2 linked regions of the Peribacillus simplex NBRC 15720 = DSM 1321 genome follow. The protein of the gene in region 2 interacts with the protein of the main gene of each other region in a pairwise test. Links are inferred from orthologs where the notes say so. Each region holds a gene or a part of one and is shown on either strand. Other genes may lie near its edges.

Region 1 (9,724 bases), 190 kb from region 2 along the record:
CGGGCGCACCATATTTTACGGGAAGTAGCTCAGCTTGGTAGAGCACTTGGTTTGGGACCAAGGGGTCGCAGGTTCGAATCCTGTCTTCCCGACCATTCTTTCTGAAAATATTTTAAAATTAAATGCGGGTGTAGTTTAGTGGTAAAACCTCAGCCTTCCAAGCTGATGATGAGAGTTCGATTCTCTTCACCCGCTCCATTATTATTGCTCTTTGAAAACTGAACAAAACAAAGCGCCAACGTTAAATTTTAAGTGAGCACACACTATTAAAAAAGCAAATGAGCAAGTCAAACATTTCTTCGGAGAGTTTGATCCTGGCTCAGGACGAACGCTGGCGGCGTGCCTAATACATGCAAGTCGAGCGAATCGATGGGAGCTTGCTCCCTGAGATTAGCGGCGGACGGGTGAGTAACACGTGGGCAACCTGCCTATAAGACTGGGATAACTTCGGGAAACCGGAGCTAATACCGGATACGTTCTTTTCTCGCATGAGAGAAGATGGAAAGACGGTTTACGCTGTCACTTATAGATGGGCCCGCGGCGCATTAGCTAGTTGGTGAGGTAATGGCTCACCAAGGCGACGATGCGTAGCCGACCTGAGAGGGTGATCGGCCACACTGGGACTGAGACACGGCCCAGACTCCTACGGGAGGCAGCAGTAGGGAATCTTCCGCAATGGACGAAAGTCTGACGGAGCAACGCCGCGTGAACGAAGAAGGCCTTCGGGTCGTAAAGTTCTGTTGTTAGGGAAGAACAAGTACCAGAGTAACTGCTGGTACCTTGACGGTACCTAACCAGAAAGCCACGGCTAACTACGTGCCAGCAGCCGCGGTAATACGTAGGTGGCAAGCGTTGTCCGGAATTATTGGGCGTAAAGCGCGCGCAGGTGGTTCCTTAAGTCTGATGTGAAAGCCCACGGCTCAACCGTGGAGGGTCATTGGAAACTGGGGAACTTGAGTGCAGAAGAGGAAAGTGGAATTCCAAGTGTAGCGGTGAAATGCGTAGAGATTTGGAGGAACACCAGTGGCGAAGGCGACTTTCTGGTCTGTAACTGACACTGAGGCGCGAAAGCGTGGGGAGCAAACAGGATTAGATACCCTGGTAGTCCACGCCGTAAACGATGAGTGCTAAGTGTTAGAGGGTTTCCGCCCTTTAGTGCTGCAGCTAACGCATTAAGCACTCCGCCTGGGGAGTACGGCCGCAAGGCTGAAACTCAAAGGAATTGACGGGGGCCCGCACAAGCGGTGGAGCATGTGGTTTAATTCGAAGCAACGCGAAGAACCTTACCAGGTCTTGACATCCTCTGACAACCCTAGAGATAGGGCTTTCCCCTTCGGGGGACAGAGTGACAGGTGGTGCATGGTTGTCGTCAGCTCGTGTCGTGAGATGTTGGGTTAAGTCCCGCAACGAGCGCAACCCTTGATCTTAGTTGCCAGCATTCAGTTGGGCACTCTAAGGTGACTGCCGGTGACAAACCGGAGGAAGGTGGGGATGACGTCAAATCATCATGCCCCTTATGACCTGGGCTACACACGTGCTACAATGGATGGTACAAAGGGCTGCAAACCTGCGAAGGTAAGCGAATCCCATAAAGCCATTCTCAGTTCGGATTGTAGGCTGCAACTCGCCTACATGAAGCCGGAATCGCTAGTAATCGCGGATCAGCATGCCGCGGTGAATACGTTCCCGGGCCTTGTACACACCGCCCGTCACACCACGAGAGTTTGTAACACCCGAAGTCGGTGAGGTAACCTTCATGGAGCCAGCCGCCTAAGGTGGGACAGATGATTGGGGTGAAGTCGTAACAAGGTAGCCGTATCGGAAGGTGCGGCTGGATCACCTCCTTTCTAAGGATAATTACGAGAGCGCTTTTGTTTTGTTCAGTTTTGAATGAGTAATTCATTCAGATAGGAAAGATAAACATCACGATGTGATGGATTCTTTCTGCTTTGTTCCTTGAAAACTAGATAATAGATAGAAGGCAATTAATTTTTTTCAAAGCATCTGTAAGATCTTTTTTAACGGTTAAGTTAGAAAGGGCGCACGGTGGATGCCTTGGCACTAGGAGCCGATGAAGGACGGGACTAACACCGATATGCTTCGGGGAGCTGTAAGTAAGCTTTGATCCGGAGATTTCCGAATGGGGAAACCCACTGTTCGTAATGGAACAGTATCTTTACCTGAATACATAGGGTACTGAAGGCAGACCCGGGGAACTGAAACATCTAAGTACCCGGAGGAAGAGAAAGCAAATGCGATTTCCTGAGTAGCGGCGAGCGAAACGGAATTAGCCCAAACCAAGAGGCTTGCCTCTTGGGGTTGTAGGACACTCAACATGGAGTTACAAAGGAACGGGGTAAATGAAGTGATCTGGAAAGGTCCGTCAAAGAAGGTAAAAACCCTGTAGTTGAAACTTCGTTCCCTCCTGAGTGGATCCTGAGTACGGCGGGACACGAGAAATCCCGTCGGAAGCAGGGAGGACCATCTCCCAAGGCTAAATACTCCCTAGTGACCGATAGTGAACCAGTACCGTGAGGGAAAGGTGAAAAGCACCCCGGAAGGGGAGTGAAATAGATCCTGAAACCGTGTGCCTACAAGTAGTCAAAGCCCGTTAATGGGTAATGGCGTGCCTTTTGTAGAATGAACCGGCGAGTTACGATTTCATGCGAGGTTAAGTTGATAAGACGGAGCCGCAGCGAAAGCGAGTCTGAATAGGGCGAATGAGTATGAGGTCGTAGACCCGAAACCAGGTGATCTACCCATGTCCAGGGTGAAGTTCAGGTAACACTGAATGGAGGCCCGAACCCACGCACGTTGAAAAGTGCGGGGATGAGGTGTGGGTAGCGGAGAAATTCCAATCGAACCTGGAGATAGCTGGTTCTCTCCGAAATAGCTTTAGGGCTAGCCTCAAGATGAGAGTATTGGAGGTAGAGCACTGATTGGACTAGGGGCCCCCAACGGGTTACCGAATTCAGTCAAACTCCGAATGCCAAATACTTATTCTTGGGAGTCAGACTGCGAGTGATAAGATCCGTAGTCGAAAGGGAAACAGCCCAGACCACCAGCTAAGGTCCCAAAGTATACGTTAAGTGGAAAAGGATGTGGAGTTGCTTAGACAACCAGGATGTTGGCTCAGAAGCAGCCACCATTTAAAGAGTGCGTAATAGCTCACTGGTCGAGTGACTCCGCGCCGAAAATGTACCGGGGCTAAACGTATCACCGAAGCTGTGGATTGACACCGTATGGTGTCGATGGTAGGAGAGCGTTCTAAGGGCGTTGAAGTCAGACCGGAAGGACTGGTGGAGCGCTTAGAAGTGAGAATGCCGGTATGAGTAGCGAAAGAAGGGTGAGAATCCCTTCCACCGAATGCCTAAGGTTTCCTGAGGAAGGCTCGTCCGCTCAGGGTTAGTCGGGACCTAAGCCGAGGCCGAAAGGCGTAGGCGATGGACAACAGGTTGATATTCCTGTACCACCTATACATCGTTTGAACGATGGGGGGACGCAGAAGGATAGGGTAAGCGCGCTGTTGGATATGCGCGTCCAAGCAGTTAGGCCGGAAACGAGGCAAATCCCGTTTCCATTAAGGCGGAGCTGTGATGGCGAGGGAAATATAGTACCGAAGTTCCTGATTCCACGCTGCCAAGAAAAGCCTCTAGTGAGATGTAAGGTGCCCGTACCGCAAACCGACACAGGTAGGCGAGGAGAGAATCCTAAGGTGTGCGAGAGAACTCTCGTTAAGGAACTCGGCAAAATGACCCCGTAACTTCGGGAGAAGGGGTGCTTTTTAGGGTGAATAGCCCAGAAAAGCCGCAGTGAATAGGCCCAGGCGACTGTTTAGCAAAAACACAGGTCTCTGCGAAGCCGCAAGGCGAAGTATAGGGGCTGACACCTGCCCGGTGCTGGAAGGTTAAGGGGAGAGGTTAGCGCAAGCGAAGCTTTGAACCGAAGCCCCAGTAAACGGCGGCCGTAACTATAACGGTCCTAAGGTAGCGAAATTCCTTGTCGGGTAAGTTCCGACCCGCACGAAAGGTGTAACGATCTGGGCACTGTCTCAACGAGAGACTCGGTGAAATTATAGTACCTGTGAAGATGCAGGTTACCCGCGACAGGACGGAAAGACCCCGTGGAGCTTTACTGCAGCCTGATATTGAATTTTGGTACAGCTTGTACAGGATAGGTAGGAGCCTGAGAAGCCGGAGCGCTAGCTTCGGTGGAGGCGTTGGTGGGATACTACCCTGGCTGTATTGAAATTCTAACCCGCGCCCCTTATCGGGGTGGGAGACAGTGTCAGGTGGGCAGTTTGACTGGGGCGGTCGCCTCCTAAAGAGTAACGGAGGCGCCCAAAGGTTCCCTCAGAATGGTTGGAAATCATTCGTAGAGTGTAAAGGCACAAGGGAGCTTGACTGCGAGACCTACAAGTCGAGCAGGGACGAAAGTCGGGCTTAGTGATCCGGTGGTTCCGCATGGAAGGGCCATCGCTCAACGGATAAAAGCTACCCCGGGGATAACAGGCTTATCTCCCCCAAGAGTCCACATCGACGGGGAGGTTTGGCACCTCGATGTCGGCTCATCGCATCCTGGGGCTGTAGTCGGTCCCAAGGGTTGGGCTGTTCGCCCATTAAAGCGGTACGCGAGCTGGGTTCAGAACGTCGTGAGACAGTTCGGTCCCTATCCGTCGCGGGCGCAGGAAATTTGAGAGGAGCTGTCCTTAGTACGAGAGGACCGGGATGGACGCACCGCTGGTGTACCAGTTGTCTTGCCAAAGGCATAGCTGGGTAGCTACGTGCGGACGGGATAAGTGCTGAAAGCATCTAAGCATGAAGCCCCCCTCAAGATGAGATTTCCCATGGCGCAAGCTAGTAAGATCCCTGAAAGATGATCAGGTTGATAGGTCAGAGGTGGAAGCGTGGCGACATGTGGAGCTGACTGATACTAATAGATCGAGGACTTAACCAACGCTTTAAAAAAATGAAATACCTTCTTATTATCTAGTTTTGAAGGAACAACGTTCCTTTTATGTTTGGTGGCGATAGCGAAGAGGTCACACCCGTTCCCATTCCGAACACGGCAGTTAAGCTCTTCAGCGCCGATGGTAGTTGGGGGTTTCCCCCTGTGAGAGTAGGACGCCGCCAAGCTATAATCTTTGTATTCTTTTTGAGTAAATGGGAATACTTAATTTATAAAAGTAACATTTATACCGTCGCGGGGTGGAGCAGTCCGGTAGCTCGTCGGGCTCATAACCCGAAGGTCGCAGGTTCAAATCCTGTCCCCGCAATCATGAAAAAAACGAAACTTAGGTTTCGTTTTTTTGTTTTATCTGAAATACCTTCTAATATTATCTAGTTTTGAAGGAATGAAATTTTCTTCTTGCATTCTGATCTCATACATGATATGATAATGGATGTAATGTAAAAAAGATATAATGTTTGGTGGCGATAGCGAAGAGGTCACACCCGTTCCCATTCCGAACACGGCAGTTAAGCTCTTCAGCGCCGATGGTAGTTGGGGGTTTCCCCCTGTGAGAGTAGGACGCCGCCAAGCTATAATCTTTGTATTCTTTTTGAGTAAATGGGAATACTTAATTTATAAAAGTAACATTTATACCGTCGCGGGGTGGAGCAGTCCGGTAGCTCGTCGGGCTCATAACCCGAAGGTCGCAGGTTCAAATCCTGTCCCCGCAATCATGAAAAAAACGAAACTTAGGTTTCGTTTTTTTGTTTTATCTGAAATTCGAATAATTATGTCCCTAACTTATTTGTTTCTTCTTTTGAAACAAGGTAAACTACATATAGAATGGTTGTTGTTCCATAATATTGCGTTTATGGTACTCGACATGAACTATAGGACGTTTTCCTAATAATGATAAAGGTGATTGATATATGCAACATGTTGAATTGATTTCTCAGAATGAGGAAGAAACAGCGCAATTTGCGCATAAATTGGCACAAAAGCTTTCGAGTGGAGATGTGCTGGCTTTAGAAGGTGACTTGGGTGCAGGGAAGACGGCATTCACAAAAGTGCTGGCTAAAGGATTAGGTGTTACCAGAATGGTGAATAGCCCTACCTTTACTATAATAAAGGAGTACATGGGTCGCTTGCCTTTATATCATATGGATGTCTATAGGGTAAGTGAATCCGAAGAAGATTTAGGCTTTGATGAATATTTTGATGGTTATGGTGTGACTGTCGTTGAATGGGCCCATTTAATAAAGGATCACCTTCCAGAGGAAATCTTGACCATTTATATTTATCGTCTGGGCGATACAAGCAGGCGTATTGTTTTGGAAGCCAAAGGCGAACGATATGTAAAGTTATGTAAGGAGATTATTTGATGAAGGTTTTAGCTATAGATACATCGAATTTTACATTAGGGATTGCACTGGTTAACGGGAGTCAAGTAATTGGCGAGTATACGACGAACTTAAAGAAAAATCATTCGGTGCGGGTAATGCCAGCAATTGAAACGTTGCTGAGGGATTGTGATACTAAACCGAAGGAATTGACTAAGATAGTGGTCGCTCAAGGTCCAGGCTCCTATACAGGGGTCAGGATTGGAGTGACGATTGCGAAAAGCTTGGCCTGGACGCTTCAGATTCCGTTATCAGGTGTTTCCAGCTTAGAGGTTTTAGCTGCTAATGGACGTTATTTTAACGGGTTGATATCTCCCTTATTCGATGCAAGAAGAGGGCAGATTTATACTGGATTATATGAAATGGAAAAGGATTCTCTAAAGACAGTCATTGAAGATTGTAATATACTATCCTCTGATTGGGCGATTCAATTGAAGGAATTAAATCGTCCTGTTTTATTTGTTGGTCAAGATGTGGACATCCATCGGGATGCAATTACGGATGCATTAGGCGAATTAGCGGTATTTGCTCCAGTACAGTCATATAATTCAAGGCCAAGCGAACTGGCCTTTATTGGCCTTGATAAGACTGAAGTGGATGTTCACCAGTTTGTACCGAATTATATCCGGATGGCTGAAGCAGAAGCTAAGTGGCTTGAACAGCAGGGGAAATAAACAAGGAAAGCGACCGATTATTATGAGTAAAACATTGACGTTCCGAAAGATGAATACGGAAGATATCGACCAAGTGCTTAATGTGGAAAAGCAGTCCTTTACTTTACCTTGGAGCCGGGAAGCCTTTTTTAATGAATTGAATCATAATCAATATGCTGTATACATGGTGATAGAGGATGAAGGGAACATTGCCGGTTATTGCGGTGCATGGATCGTCATTGATGAATCGCACATTACCAATATAGCGATATTACCTGAATACCGAGGGCAAAAGCTTGGAGAAGCTTTGCTCAGGAAGATGATTGAAATCTCCATTTCGATGGGTGTGGTGAGGATGACGCTTGAGGTCCGTGTCAGTAATGCAGTAGCCATTTCGCTTTATGAAAAACTAGGTTTCCAAAAGGGTGGAATCCGAAAAAATTATTATACAGACAATCAAGAAGATGCTTATGTTATGTGGGTGAATTTTTCATGAAAAAAGATCAATTTATATTAGGAATTGAAACGAGCTGCGATGAAACTGCGGCAGCTGTCATAAAAAATGGAACGGAGATACTGAGTAATGTCGTGGCTTCACAAATCGAAAGCCATAAACGTTTTGGCGGTGTCGTCCCAGAAATAGCATCCCGTCATCATGTAGAACAAATTACGATTGTTCTTGAAGAAGCACTGCTACAAGCCGGTGTTACATATGAAGACTTGGATGCCATTGCCGTTACAGAAGGTCCCGGACTTGTAGGGGCACTATTAATAGGTGTGAATGCGGCGAAGGCTGTAGCTTTCGCACATGGAATCCCGATTGTCGGTACGCATCATATCGCGGGTCATATCTATGCAAATCGACTTATTCAGGAGATCGAATATCCTGCGCTTTCTTTGGTCGTTTCGGGAGGTCATACGGAATTGGTGCTTTTAGAAGAACCGGGTTCGTTCAAGGTGATAGGGGAGACGCGGGATGATGCAGCAGGAGAGGCGTATGATAAAGTGGCTCGAACCTTGGGGCTCCCTTATCCTGGTGGGCCTCATATCGATAGGCTTGCACAAGAAGGCTCACCATCTTTGAAACTGCCTCGGGCATGGTTGGATGGCAGCTATGACTTTTCTTTCAGCGGGTTGAAATCAGCTGTGATCAACACTTTGCATAATGCAGAACAGCGCGGGGAAAAAATTGAACCTAAAGATTTAGCTGCAAGTTTCCAAGCAAGCGTCATAGAAGTGCTTGTAATGAAAGCTGTAAAGGCTGCAAAGGAATATAATGTGAAGCAGGTATTGCTTGCTGGAGGAGTTGCGGCAAATAAAGGCCTTAGGGAAGCATTAACGGAAGCTTTTAATGATTTACCTATGGATATATCCATTCCGCCCCTCTATCTTTGTACGGACAATGCCGCCATGATCGGTGCTGCTGGCAGTGTCATGTTTGAAAAGGGAAAACGATCTGGTTTGGACTTGAACGGAAATCCTGGATTGGATATAGAAGCATTTTAATTGACGAGAAGGCAGGATCCCAAACTTCGGAATCCTGTCTTTTTTGTCCTGTTAATAAAAAAATAGAATATTCTGTGGATAAAGTTTTTTTGATAATCATAATGCATGTGTATAAAGTGGTGTTTTTGTGGATAAGTGGATATGTTTCTGTGGATAATGTGTATAACTCAAATTAATGGCTAATGAGCGGTAAGTGATTTGTTAACAAGTTTGTGGATAACTTTCGTGAAACAGTTTAATTGGAAAAGAAAAGACCGAGTCATTTGACTCGGTCAATTGTCATTCTTCCAGTTCAGCCCATTCTTCGAGAAGCTGGTCCAAACTTTCCTGTGCATTATCAAGCTTTGCTTGGACTTCCATTACTTTTTCGTGATCCTGGAAAACATTTGGATCACAAAGGAGGTCATTATATTCGTTTATTTCGGTTTCAAGAAGCTCCATGGCTGTCTCGATTTCCTCAATGCGACGTTTTCGCTGGCGTTCAGCTTTTTTTGCTTCTTTATCAATTTTGTAATTTGTTTTTTCTACGGCTGTATCTAATGTTTTCGCCTGATCCTGCTGTTCAAGTGCTTGGATTTCCGCTTGCTCCTGTTTCTTCTCTAAATAGTAATCATAATCACCGAGGAATTCTTCATTGCCGTCTTTGGAGAGTTCTATCACTTTCGTTGCTATCCGATTTATGAAATAACGGTCATGTGAAACGAATAGAATAGTTCCCGGATAATCGATCAATGCGTTTTCAAGCACCAATTTACTATCGAGGTCCAAATGGTTTGTTGGTTCATCAAGAATTAAAAAATTCCCTTTTTCCATCATCATTTTGGCTAGCGCAAGCCGAGCCTTTTCGCCCCCGCTTAGTGTGGAAACGATTTTCAAAACATCGTCCCCGCTAAATAGGAAATTACCGAGTACGGTGCGAATGTCCTTTTCCGGTTTAAGGGGATAGTCGTCCCATAATTCATTGAGTACGCGTTTATTGGAAACAAGGTTAGCTTGTTCTTGATCGTAGTAGCTGACTTCTACGTTCGTTCCAAAACGGAAGTCCCCAGAAAGTGCAGGCAGATTAGAGATGATCGTTTTCAGTAACGTTGATTTTCCGACTCCATTTGGGCCAACAAGAGCTATGCTCTCTCCTTTTGTCATCCGGGAATTTATATTCTTTGATACAGTTTCCCCTTCGTATCCGATAGCCAGGTCCTGAAGGTGGAGTACTTC
Region 2 (9,821 bases):
TCCTTCAGGAGATCGAAGGGCTTGAAGAATTTAACGCGGATGAAATCAAGAAATCGATTAAAGCCGTACAAAAAAGCACAGGTCATAAAGGGAAAAAATTATTTATGCCGATAAGGGCGGCCGTCACGGGTCAAACACATGGTCCTGACTTGCCTAAGGCGATTTCATTACTGGGCAAAGAAAAAATTAAACAGCGTATTCAGAGTATTTTATATTAACAATTTGTCGAAAATGTAATATAGTATTTAATAATCTTACAAAAGAACGCGTAGATGGGGAGAAGTAAGTAAACGAAGCTTTTTAGAGAGAACCATAACCTGCTGAAAGTGGTTCAAGCCTCTCGTTTTCTGAAATGCACCCTTGAGTCCTTTGCTGAACTAACCTATAGTAGGCACAGGCGGAATGTCCTCCGTTACAGGGATTAAAGTTGGGGATGGAAAAACAGGAAAAAGCTTTACCTGATTCTTACATTCCAAACAGAGTGGAACCGCGCTTTAAGCGTCTCTGTCTATTTGGACAGAGACGCTTTTTTATATGCTTTAAAAGCTTCAAAAGGGGATGTTGGAAAAGGACGGAACATAGGGGGAATCATTTTGTTAAAGATGTTTAAAGAGGATATCGAAGTGGTTTTTGATCAAGATCCTGCTGCGCGCAGCTATTTGGAAGTCATATTGACGTACGCGGGTTTACATGCAATTTGGAGTCATAGGATGGCTCACGCACTATTTAAGAAGAAATTCTTTTTCCTGGCAAGAAGTATATCTCAAATCAGTCGGTTTTTTACCGGAATTGAAATTCATCCAGGGGCTACCATTGGCCGTCGTTTCTTCATTGACCATGGAATGGGGATCGTCATTGGCGAAACTTGTGAGATTGGCGACAATGTATCTGTCTTTCAAGGTGTAACCCTTGGGGGGACAGGAAAGGAAAAGGGAAAACGACATCCTACGATAAAGGATAATGTGTTGATTGCTACAGGAGCAAAAGTGCTGGGTTCCATCACTGTTGGGGAAAACTCAAAAATCGGTGCAGGATCGGTCGTTTTAAAGGAAGTGCCGCCTAATTCTACAGTGGTGGGCATTCCAGGCAAAGTGGTCATTCAAGATGGCATCAAAATCAAAAAAGACCTAAATCATTCAGATCTTCCTGATCCAATCGCTGATCGCTTTAAGGAATTGGATAGTGAAATCAGGGCCTTAAGAGCGAAGTTGGCTGAGCAGAAGCAGGAAGAAAGGAGTCTATAATATGGCGATTAAAATATATAACACAGCTACAAGAAAAAAGGAAACCTTCGTCCCGATTGAAGAGGGAAAGGTGAAGATGTACGTATGCGGACCAACTGTCTATAATTACATTCATATTGGTAATGCAAGACCAGCAATCGTATTCGATGCAGTTCGTAGGTATTTGGATTACCGTGGTTATGATGTGCAATTCGTTTCGAACTTTACGGATGTGGATGATAAGCTGATTCGTGCGGCAAAAGAATTGGGGGAAGATGTCCCTACCATATCAGAGCGTTTCATCAAGGCTTATTTTGAAGACGTGTCAGCATTGGGTTGCAAAAAAGCGGATGCTCACCCAACCGTAATGGAGAACATGGATGCAATCATTGAATTCATCTCGGCATTAATTGAGAAAGGATTCGCTTATGAATCTGAAGGGGATGTGTATTACCGCACTCGTAAGTTTGAGGGGTATGGAAAACTTTCACATCAGTCCATCGATGAGCTGCGAGTGGGGGCACGTATTGAAATAGGGGAGAAAAAACAAGATGCCCTTGATTTTGCCCTTTGGAAAAAGGCCAAGGATGATGAAATATCTTGGGAGAGCCCATGGGGTAAGGGGCGTCCTGGCTGGCATATCGAATGCTCCGCAATGGTCAAAAAGTATTTGGGCGATACAATCGATATTCATGCAGGAGGTCAAGATCTGGCTTTCCCGCATCATGAAAATGAAATTGCACAATCCGAAGCATTGACGGGTAAAACGTTTGCGAATTATTGGATGCATAATGGGTATATAAATATTGAGAATGAAAAAATGTCTAAGTCCTTAGGCAATTTCGTCCTTGTGCATGACATCATTCAGAAGCATGATCCACAAGTGCTACGCTTCTTTATGTTATCTGTACATTACCGTCATCCCATCAATTATAGTGAAGAAGTGCTTGAAAATGTAAAAGCGTCCCTTGATCGCTTAAGGACATCATATCAAAACTTAAAGCATCGTCTTCAAGTAAGTGACGGATTGACTGAGAATAATGATGTTTGGTTGGAGAAGCTGAATGAATTACATGAACAATTCATTAAGGAAATGGACGATGATTTCAACACAGCTAATGCAATATCCATACTCTTTGAACTTTCCAAACAGGCAAATTATTACTTGATGGAGAAAAACACAGACAAGGAAGTGATTGAGGCTTTCCTTGATAAATTCAACAACTTATTTTCTGTCCTGGGTTTGTCTCTTGGAGAAGAGGGGCTATTGGATGAAGAAATTGAAGGGTTGATACAGCAGAGAATTCAAGCGCGGAAAGACCGCAACTTTGGGTTATCTGATGAAATTCGTGATCGCTTGAAAAACATGAATATCATATTAGAGGATACCCCTCAAGGTACAAGATGGAAAAGAGGGTAATTAATGCTTCATTACGATAGTAAGGTAGATGCAAAAATGCTGAACAGTCTTGCTTTAGCATATATAGGTGATGCTGTATACGAAACGTATATACGGCATCACCTCATTCAAAAAGGAGCGGTCAAGCCCAATCTACTTCACAAAAAAGCTACATCTTTTGTAGCTGCTAAAGCGCAAAATAAAATCATCCACTTTTTTCTGGAGTCAGATTGGTTATCGGAAGAGGAATCGGCTGTCGTTCGGCGCGGCCGAAATGCAAAATCCGGTTCGGTACCGAAGAATACAGATGTGCAAACATATCGCTACAGTACAGCCTTCGAGGCACTTATGGGATTTTTGTATTTATCAGGTCGAATAGAAAGAATGGAAGAACTCATCAAAAAATCCATTGAATACATTGAAGAAGAAAAGGGGAGTAACCCATGAGCGAAGAATATATCATTGGCAGAAACCCCGTATTGGAAGCACTTCGCTCCGAACGGGATATTAATAAAATCTGGATAGCCGAGGGCTCACAAAAAGGCTCGATGCAACCACTAATCGGTCTGGCGAAGGAAAAGAAGGTATTCGTGCAAATCGTACCGAAGAAAAAAATTGACCAAATGGCAGAAGGCATCCATCAAGGCGTTATCGCACAAGTGGCTGCATATGAATATGTGGAATTGGATGACCTATTCGCAAAAGCGGCTGAACGGGACGAAGCACCTTTTTTCATGATCCTTGATGAAGTTGAAGACCCGCATAATTTAGGTTCGATCATGAGGACGGCTGATGCAGTCGGGGCCCATGGAATCATCATACCAAAAAGAAGAGCGGTGGGCTTGACGGCAACAGTGGCAAAAGCTTCGACGGGTGCAATCGAATATATTCCGGTAGCTCGCGTTACAAATTTGGCAAGAGCAGTGGAAGAGTTGAAAGAGCGTGGGGTATGGATAGTCGGTACCGACGCGAAAGGCAGCGATGATTACCGTAACATGGATGGAAAGATGCCTATCGGACTTGTTATCGGCAGCGAAGGAAAAGGCATGGCCCGGTTAATGAAGGATAAATGTGATTTTCTCATCCGTCTCCCTATGGCAGGACAAGTAACTTCGTTAAATGCATCGGTAGCAGCCGGTTTATTGATGTATGAGGTTTATAGAAAAAGAAATCCCCTAGGGCAATGATGCAATGAATATTCTGTTGGTGGACGGTTATAACATTATTGGAGCTTGGCCGGAACTGAGAGAATTAAAAGAACGGGATCTTGCTGCTGCAAGAGATCGATTGATAGAAATGATGGCGGAATATCAAGCATTTACCGGATTCCGTGTAATTGTCGTATTTGACGCTCAATATGTTCAGGGAATTGCCCGCATATTCAAAAATCACAATGTTGATGTAATTTTTACAAAAGAAAATGAAACTGCGGATGAAAGAATAGAAAAGATGGCTATTGAACTGAATAATGTCAAAACGCAAATTCAAGTGGCAACTTCCGACTTCACGGAACAGTGGGTGATCTTTGGCCAAGGGGCCCTAAGGAAATCCGCTCGTGAACTGCTTATTGAAATGGAAGAAATTCAAGGCGAAATCAAGAAAGATGTAAGAAAAACAACGACGATAAGACCCGTGGCTAAAATTCCTTTAAGTGAAGAAGTGGCAGAAATTTTCGAAAAATGGCGCCGAGGTAAAATATGAACCATTGACGGGTAAAATTTACCTGCTGTATAATATTTCTATCTGAGTCAGGTCAGGGGGATATAATGTGGGTCTCAAATTCGGAATGAAGCTGAACGAAAAGTATCTGCAGTTTGAGGATGATGAATTGATAGGGTTGGTGCACACTGGAGACAGTGAAGCACTGGATTATTTGATCCAAAAGTATCGTAATTTTGTAAGAGCGAAGGCAAGGACTTATTTCTTGATTGGTGCCGATAAGGAAGACATCGTGCAAGAAGGTATGATTGGTTTATATAAAGCAGTCCGTGATTTTAAAGGGGATAAGTTATCTTCTTTTAAAGCATTTGCAGAACTATGCATTACAAGGCAGATCATTACAGCTATCAAAACAGCAACACGTCAAAAACATATTCCGCTCAATTCCTATGTTTCCCTGGACAAGCCCATTTATGATGAGGAATCGGACCGAACTCTAATGGATATTATATCGGGTACGAAAGTTTTGGACCCGGAAGAACTGATCATCAACCAAGAAGAGTTTGACGATATCGAATTAAAGATGGCCGAGCTCCTGAGTGATCTTGAGAGAAAAGTGTTAGCTCTTTACCTGGATGGGCAAACCTACCAAGAAATTTCGGAAGAGTTGAACCGGCATGTTAAGTCAATCGACAACGCCCTTCAGCGGGTGAAAAGAAAGCTCGAGCGCTATCTGGAAGTAAGGGAAATCAGTTTATAATCCCTCCGCTTTTTCCGCTTAATTTCATCTGTCCCTTCTCCACATGGAAGTTTATTATTCACTAAGATTTTTTAATGGATGTTAAGTAAACCTATGTTTTGATTTCCGGTGTCCATAATGGGCTAAACCCGCTTTGATATTGACAATAAAAAACAGTCGTGATAAGGTTTTATGGATATAGTAGATAGGATAGGTGTATCTAATGCGAAAAAAAATAGTTCTTGCCTGCACTGATTGCGGTTCAAGGAATTATAGTTATGAGAGCAAACAATCGACAAGCGGCGAACGACTGGAAATCAAGAAATTTTGCAGTACGTGCAACTCACACTCGATTCATAAAGAAACGAAATAACCGTTTTATAAATAGATTGACAGAAGCTTCTAATGCTTGGAGGATACATTCATGAAACGTTTTACCGAATTTTTCAGCGGAGTAGCTCGCGAAATGCAAAAGGTAAGCTGGCCGAAACGCAAGGAGCTTACCAAATATACAATCGTGGTAGTAACGACTGTAGTGTTTATGGCTTTATTCTTTACAGTGGTCGATTTGGGCATTTCTGAATTAATTCGCTTGGTTATTGAATAAGAGATTCGAAAATAAGGTATAATAGTGATAGAATAATATGTGTCAGCAGAAAAGCCCGGAAACGGGTTTTTTAATTTGTCTTTTTTAAGAAGTGAAGAAGATCAAAATCGAGCACTGCTGTAATATGAATCATCACAATATATTCTAGCTAAGTCGGGTTGACGCCGGTATGGTTTTTTGGCTAAAACGTTCAAAGATAAAGATTAATAAAGAAAATGATTGATTGCAGGGAGGGAAGGACGATAAAGTCCTAACACATGGAAAAGAATTGGTATGTAGTTCACACCTATTCAGGTTACGAGAACAAAGTTAAGGCTAACTTGGAAAAACGTGTTGAAACTATGGGGATGGAAGACAAGATCTTTCGCGTTGTAGTTCCAGAAGAAGAAGAAACAGAAGTGAAAGATGGCAAAAAGAAAGTGACCAAAAAGAAAGTGTTTCCAGGTTATGTATTGGTTGAGATCATCATGACGGATGATTCATGGTATGTTGTCCGGAATACGCCTGGCGTAACAGGTTTCGTAGGTTCATCTGGAGCTGGGTCAAAACCGACTGCATTGCTGCCGGAAGAAATTGAAGTCGTTCTTAAACGAATGGGCGTAGATGAAAGTAAAATCGAAGTTGATTTTGAACTCGGTGATACGGTTCAAGTTAAAGAAGGACCATTTGCAACCTTTGCAGGGCCGATTGAAGAACTTGATAAAGACAAAGGGAAAGTAAGGGTCCTAGTCAATATGTTCGGTCGTGATACACCGGTTGAACTTGATTTTAATCAGGTGGAAAAATTATAAACGGAAAAAAACTTGAAATTGCCTTTTGAAAGTGGTAAAATTTCAAAGGTCAGTATGTTTCAATTTTTAGGCCTCAACGATACAAGCATTCTTTATTAATATATAAAGAATTCAAGATGAGTGGGAGGGTATTACCCTATTACCACATCACGGACTTATAAGGAGGTGTGTCTCGTGGCTAAAAAAGTAATTAAAATGGTTAAATTGCAAATTCCTGCTGGTAAAGCGAATCCTGCACCGCCGGTCGGTCCTGCATTAGGTCAAGCTGGTGTAAACATCATGGGATTCTGTAAGGAGTTCAACGCTCGTACAGCAGATCAAGCTGGTCTAATTATTCCTGTTGAAATCACGGTATTTGAAGACCGTTCATTTACATTCATTACAAAAACTCCACCGGCTGCAGTATTGCTTAAGAAAGTAGCTGGTATCGAGTCTGGTTCTGGTGAACCTAACCGTAAAAAAGTTGCTACAGTCAAGCGTGATCAAGTGCGCGAGATTGCTGAAACTAAAATGCCTGACCTAAACGCTGCAAGCGTTGAAGCTGCAATGCGTATGGTTGAAGGTACTGCTCGCAGCATGGGTATTGTCATCGAAGACTAATCCATGTAATTGCTATTTGTTTCTACGGGGTTGCGATTGATACTCGCAACCTTTATTCGTGGGAGGTCATTCCGTTAAAACCACAATTTAGGAGGATTTATATCATGGCGAAAAAAGGTAAAAAGTATCTTGAAGCAGCTAAGCTTGTAGAAGTTTCTAAGGCTTATGCTGTAACTGAAGCAATCGAAGTTGCTAAAAAAGCAAACTTCGCAAAATTCGATGCGACTGTTGAAGTTGCTTTCCGTTTAGGTGTAGACCCTAAGAAAGCTGACCAACAAATTCGTGGAGCTGTTGTGCTTCCGAATGGTACTGGTAAAACTCAACGCGTATTAGTGTTCGCTAAAGGCGAAAAAGCAAAAGAAGCGGAAGCTGCTGGTGCTGACTACGTTGGCGAATCTGACTTCATCAACAAAATCCAACAAGGATGGTTCGAATTCGATGTAATCGTAGCGACTCCAGACATGATGGGTGAAGTTGGTAAACTTGGCCGTGTATTAGGACCTAAAGGATTAATGCCTAACCCTAAAACTGGTACAGTAACATTCGACGTAACGAAAGCTGTTAATGAAATCAAAGCTGGTAAAGTTGAATACCGCGTAGATAAAGCTGGTAACATCCACGCTCCAATCGGTAAAGTATCTTTCGAAGATGCTAAACTAGTGGAAAACTTCACGACTATCTATGATACATTAATGAAAGTTAAACCTGCGGCTGCTAAAGGGACTTACATGAAAAACGTTTCTGTAACAACTACTATGGGCCCTGGCGTGAAAGTTGATCCTTCTACTTTCAATAAATAATTGACATTCCAAAACTATTATTGTTATAATAAGTTTTGTTGTGAATAAATGAATATCATTTGTACCGTAGACAGTAGGTGCTCGTTACGAGCTTAATTCCCTGCCGAGGTAATTCGATAATAATAGTCCTTGACTATGACTTTTGAAATTACTGCCTTCATGTCTGCAATAGAGATGAAGGCTTTTTCTTTGAAACGGTATAAATGTTTTCAAGCAAATCTACAGGAGGTGTAAGGATGAACGCAATTATTGAACAAAAGCAAAAAATCGTTGCTGAGATTACTGATAAATTAACTGCAAGCCAATCAACAGTAGTTGTTGACTACCGTGGATTGACTGTTGCTGAATTAACAGAACTTCGTAAGCAACTTCGTGAAGCTGGCGTTGAGTTTAAAGTTTACAAAAACTCTATGACTCGTCGTGCTGCGGAAAGTGCTGAACTTAGCGCTTTGAACGAATCATTAACAGGACCAAACGCAATTGCATTCTCAACTGAAGATGTTATTGCGCCAGCAAAAATCCTTAACGATTTTGCGAAAAAACATGAAGCTTTAGAAATCAAAGCTGGAGTTATCGAAGGAAATGTTGCAACTGCTGAAGAAATTAAAGCTCTTGCAGAACTACCTTCACGCGAAGGCCTACTTTCAATGCTACTCAGCGTGCTACAAGCACCTATGCGCGGACTTGCTCTTGCTACAAAAGCAGTTGCAGATCAAAAAGAAGAACAAGGCGCGTAAGCTAATCGCTTATTTAGCCTATTGATTCAAAAAAAAACCAACCATTTCGAGGAGGAAATAAAAATGACTAAAGATCAAATCTTAGAAGCAGTTAAAAACATGACTGTTTTAGAATTAAACGACCTTGTAAAAGCAATCGAAGAAGAATTTGGCGTAACTGCTGCTGCACCTGTAGCTGTAGCTGCTGCTGGTGGCGCTGCTGCTGAAGAGCAAACTGAGTTTGATGTAATCCTTACATCTGCTGGAGATCAAAAAATCAAAGTTATCAAAGCTGTACGTGAAGTAACAGGTCTTGGACTTAAAGAAGCAAAAGAACTTGTTGACAACACTCCAAAAGCAATCAAAGAAGGCGCTTCTAAAGAAGAAGCTGAAGAAGTTAAAGCTAAACTTGAAGAAGTTGGAGCTGGCGTTGAAGTTAAGTAATCTTGCATAAACAAAAAGCTCGCTATCACTGGCGGGCTTTTTTTCTTCATTTTAAAGAAATGACGAAAAAAAGCCGTTAATGGTTTGATTAAAGGGTTTAGTTTTTCAAACATTCCGGCGTGCAAGCATCCATTCTTCAATTCTCTTCTCTCATTAAATCTTCAATATTCCTTTCTGATAGGGGGAGATGACTCTGACAGAGCATTACTACTCACATAAACCGGATGTCGTAAGTAATCCGAAATTTTGGGATTTCACATTAAAGGGACGTGCCTTTCGCTTTAAAAGTGATAATGGTGTTTTTTCGAAAAAGGAAGTTGATTTCGGATCGCGTCTTTTGGTTGAGAGTTTTAACCTTAATGAAGCTGTGGAAGGAGATATTCTCGATGTTGGTTGCGGTTATGGCCCAATCGGAATATCGATTGCGGCAGCTTATCCCGATAGAACGCTAGAAATGATTGATATAAATAGCCGAGCAGTTGAATTGTCAAAAGAGAATGCCGCTTCTAATGGGATCGCAAATGTGAAGATTTACGAAAGTGATCGTTTTGACAAAGTTGGCTCCAATCAATTCGCGGCAATTCTTACGAACCCTCCCATTCGCGCAGGCAAAAGTGTAGTCCACGAAATTTTAGAAGAAAGCTATCGCAGTTTGGTAGCTGGTGGAGAATTATGGGTTGTCATTCAAAAAAAACAAGGTGCTCCATCCGCAATGGATAAAATGGAGCAATTATTTGGAAATATTGAGGTGCCAATTAAGAAAAAGGGTTACTATATACTATTATCCAAAAAGGTTTGACTCTAAATTTTCGCTATGTTAGTATTATAAAATGCATATATATA

Evidence for each region.
Region 1: the proteins of rlmB (region 2) and tsaE interact in binary tests that used the Escherichia coli proteins (3 or more experiments, as listed by UniProt). The link is inferred for Peribacillus simplex NBRC 15720 = DSM 1321 from one-to-one orthologs.

The regions. Positions count from the first base shown.
Region 1 is NZ_CP017704.1:2,269,366-2,279,089, reverse strand. The notes cover bases 4,824-7,605. They hold tsaE (tRNA (adenosine(37)-N6)-threonylcarbamoyltransferase complex ATPase subunit type 1 TsaE), read left to right. Parts: upstream 4,824-5,879; coding sequence 5,880-6,332; downstream 6,333-7,605. Other genes in these bases: tsaD (tRNA (adenosine(37)-N6)-threonylcarbamoyltransferase complex transferase subunit TsaD), read left to right, coding at 7,496-7,605; rimI (ribosomal protein S18-alanine N-acetyltransferase), read left to right, coding at 7,047-7,499; tsaB (tRNA (adenosine(37)-N6)-threonylcarbamoyltransferase complex dimerization subunit type 1 TsaB), read left to right, coding at 6,332-7,024. In the rest of the region: more of tsaD, read left to right, coding at 7,606-8,509; BS1321_RS10685 (ABC transporter ATP-binding protein), read right to left, coding at 8,789-9,724. UniProt on the Escherichia coli protein: Required for the formation of a threonylcarbamoyl group on adenosine at position 37 (t(6)A37) in tRNAs that read codons beginning with adenine.
Region 2 is NZ_CP017704.1:2,453,848-2,463,668, reverse strand. What follows is about bases 2,059-4,937. They hold rlmB (23S rRNA (guanosine(2251)-2'-O)-methyltransferase RlmB), read left to right. Parts: upstream 2,059-3,065; coding sequence 3,066-3,809; downstream 3,810-4,937. Other genes in these bases: sigH (RNA polymerase sporulation sigma factor SigH), read left to right, coding at 4,409-4,937; BS1321_RS11710 (NYN domain-containing protein), read left to right, coding at 3,814-4,323; BS1321_RS11720 (Mini-ribonuclease 3), read left to right, coding at 2,647-3,069; cysS (cysteine--tRNA ligase), read left to right, coding at 2,059-2,643. In the rest of the region: gltX (glutamate--tRNA ligase), read left to right, coding at 1-218; cysE (serine O-acetyltransferase), read left to right, coding at 594-1,244; more of cysS, read left to right, coding at 1,246-2,058; more of sigH, read left to right, coding at 4,938-5,041; rpmG (50S ribosomal protein L33), read left to right, coding at 5,244-5,393; preprotein translocase subunit SecE, read left to right, coding at 5,445-5,627; transcription termination/antitermination protein NusG, read left to right, coding at 5,885-6,418; rplK (50S ribosomal protein L11), read left to right, coding at 6,593-7,018; rplA (50S ribosomal protein L1), read left to right, coding at 7,123-7,818; rplJ (50S ribosomal protein L10), read left to right, coding at 8,055-8,555; rplL (50S ribosomal protein L7/L12), read left to right, coding at 8,619-8,978; BS1321_RS11665 (class I SAM-dependent methyltransferase), read left to right, coding at 9,172-9,777. UniProt on the Escherichia coli protein: Specifically methylates the ribose of guanosine 2251 in 23S rRNA.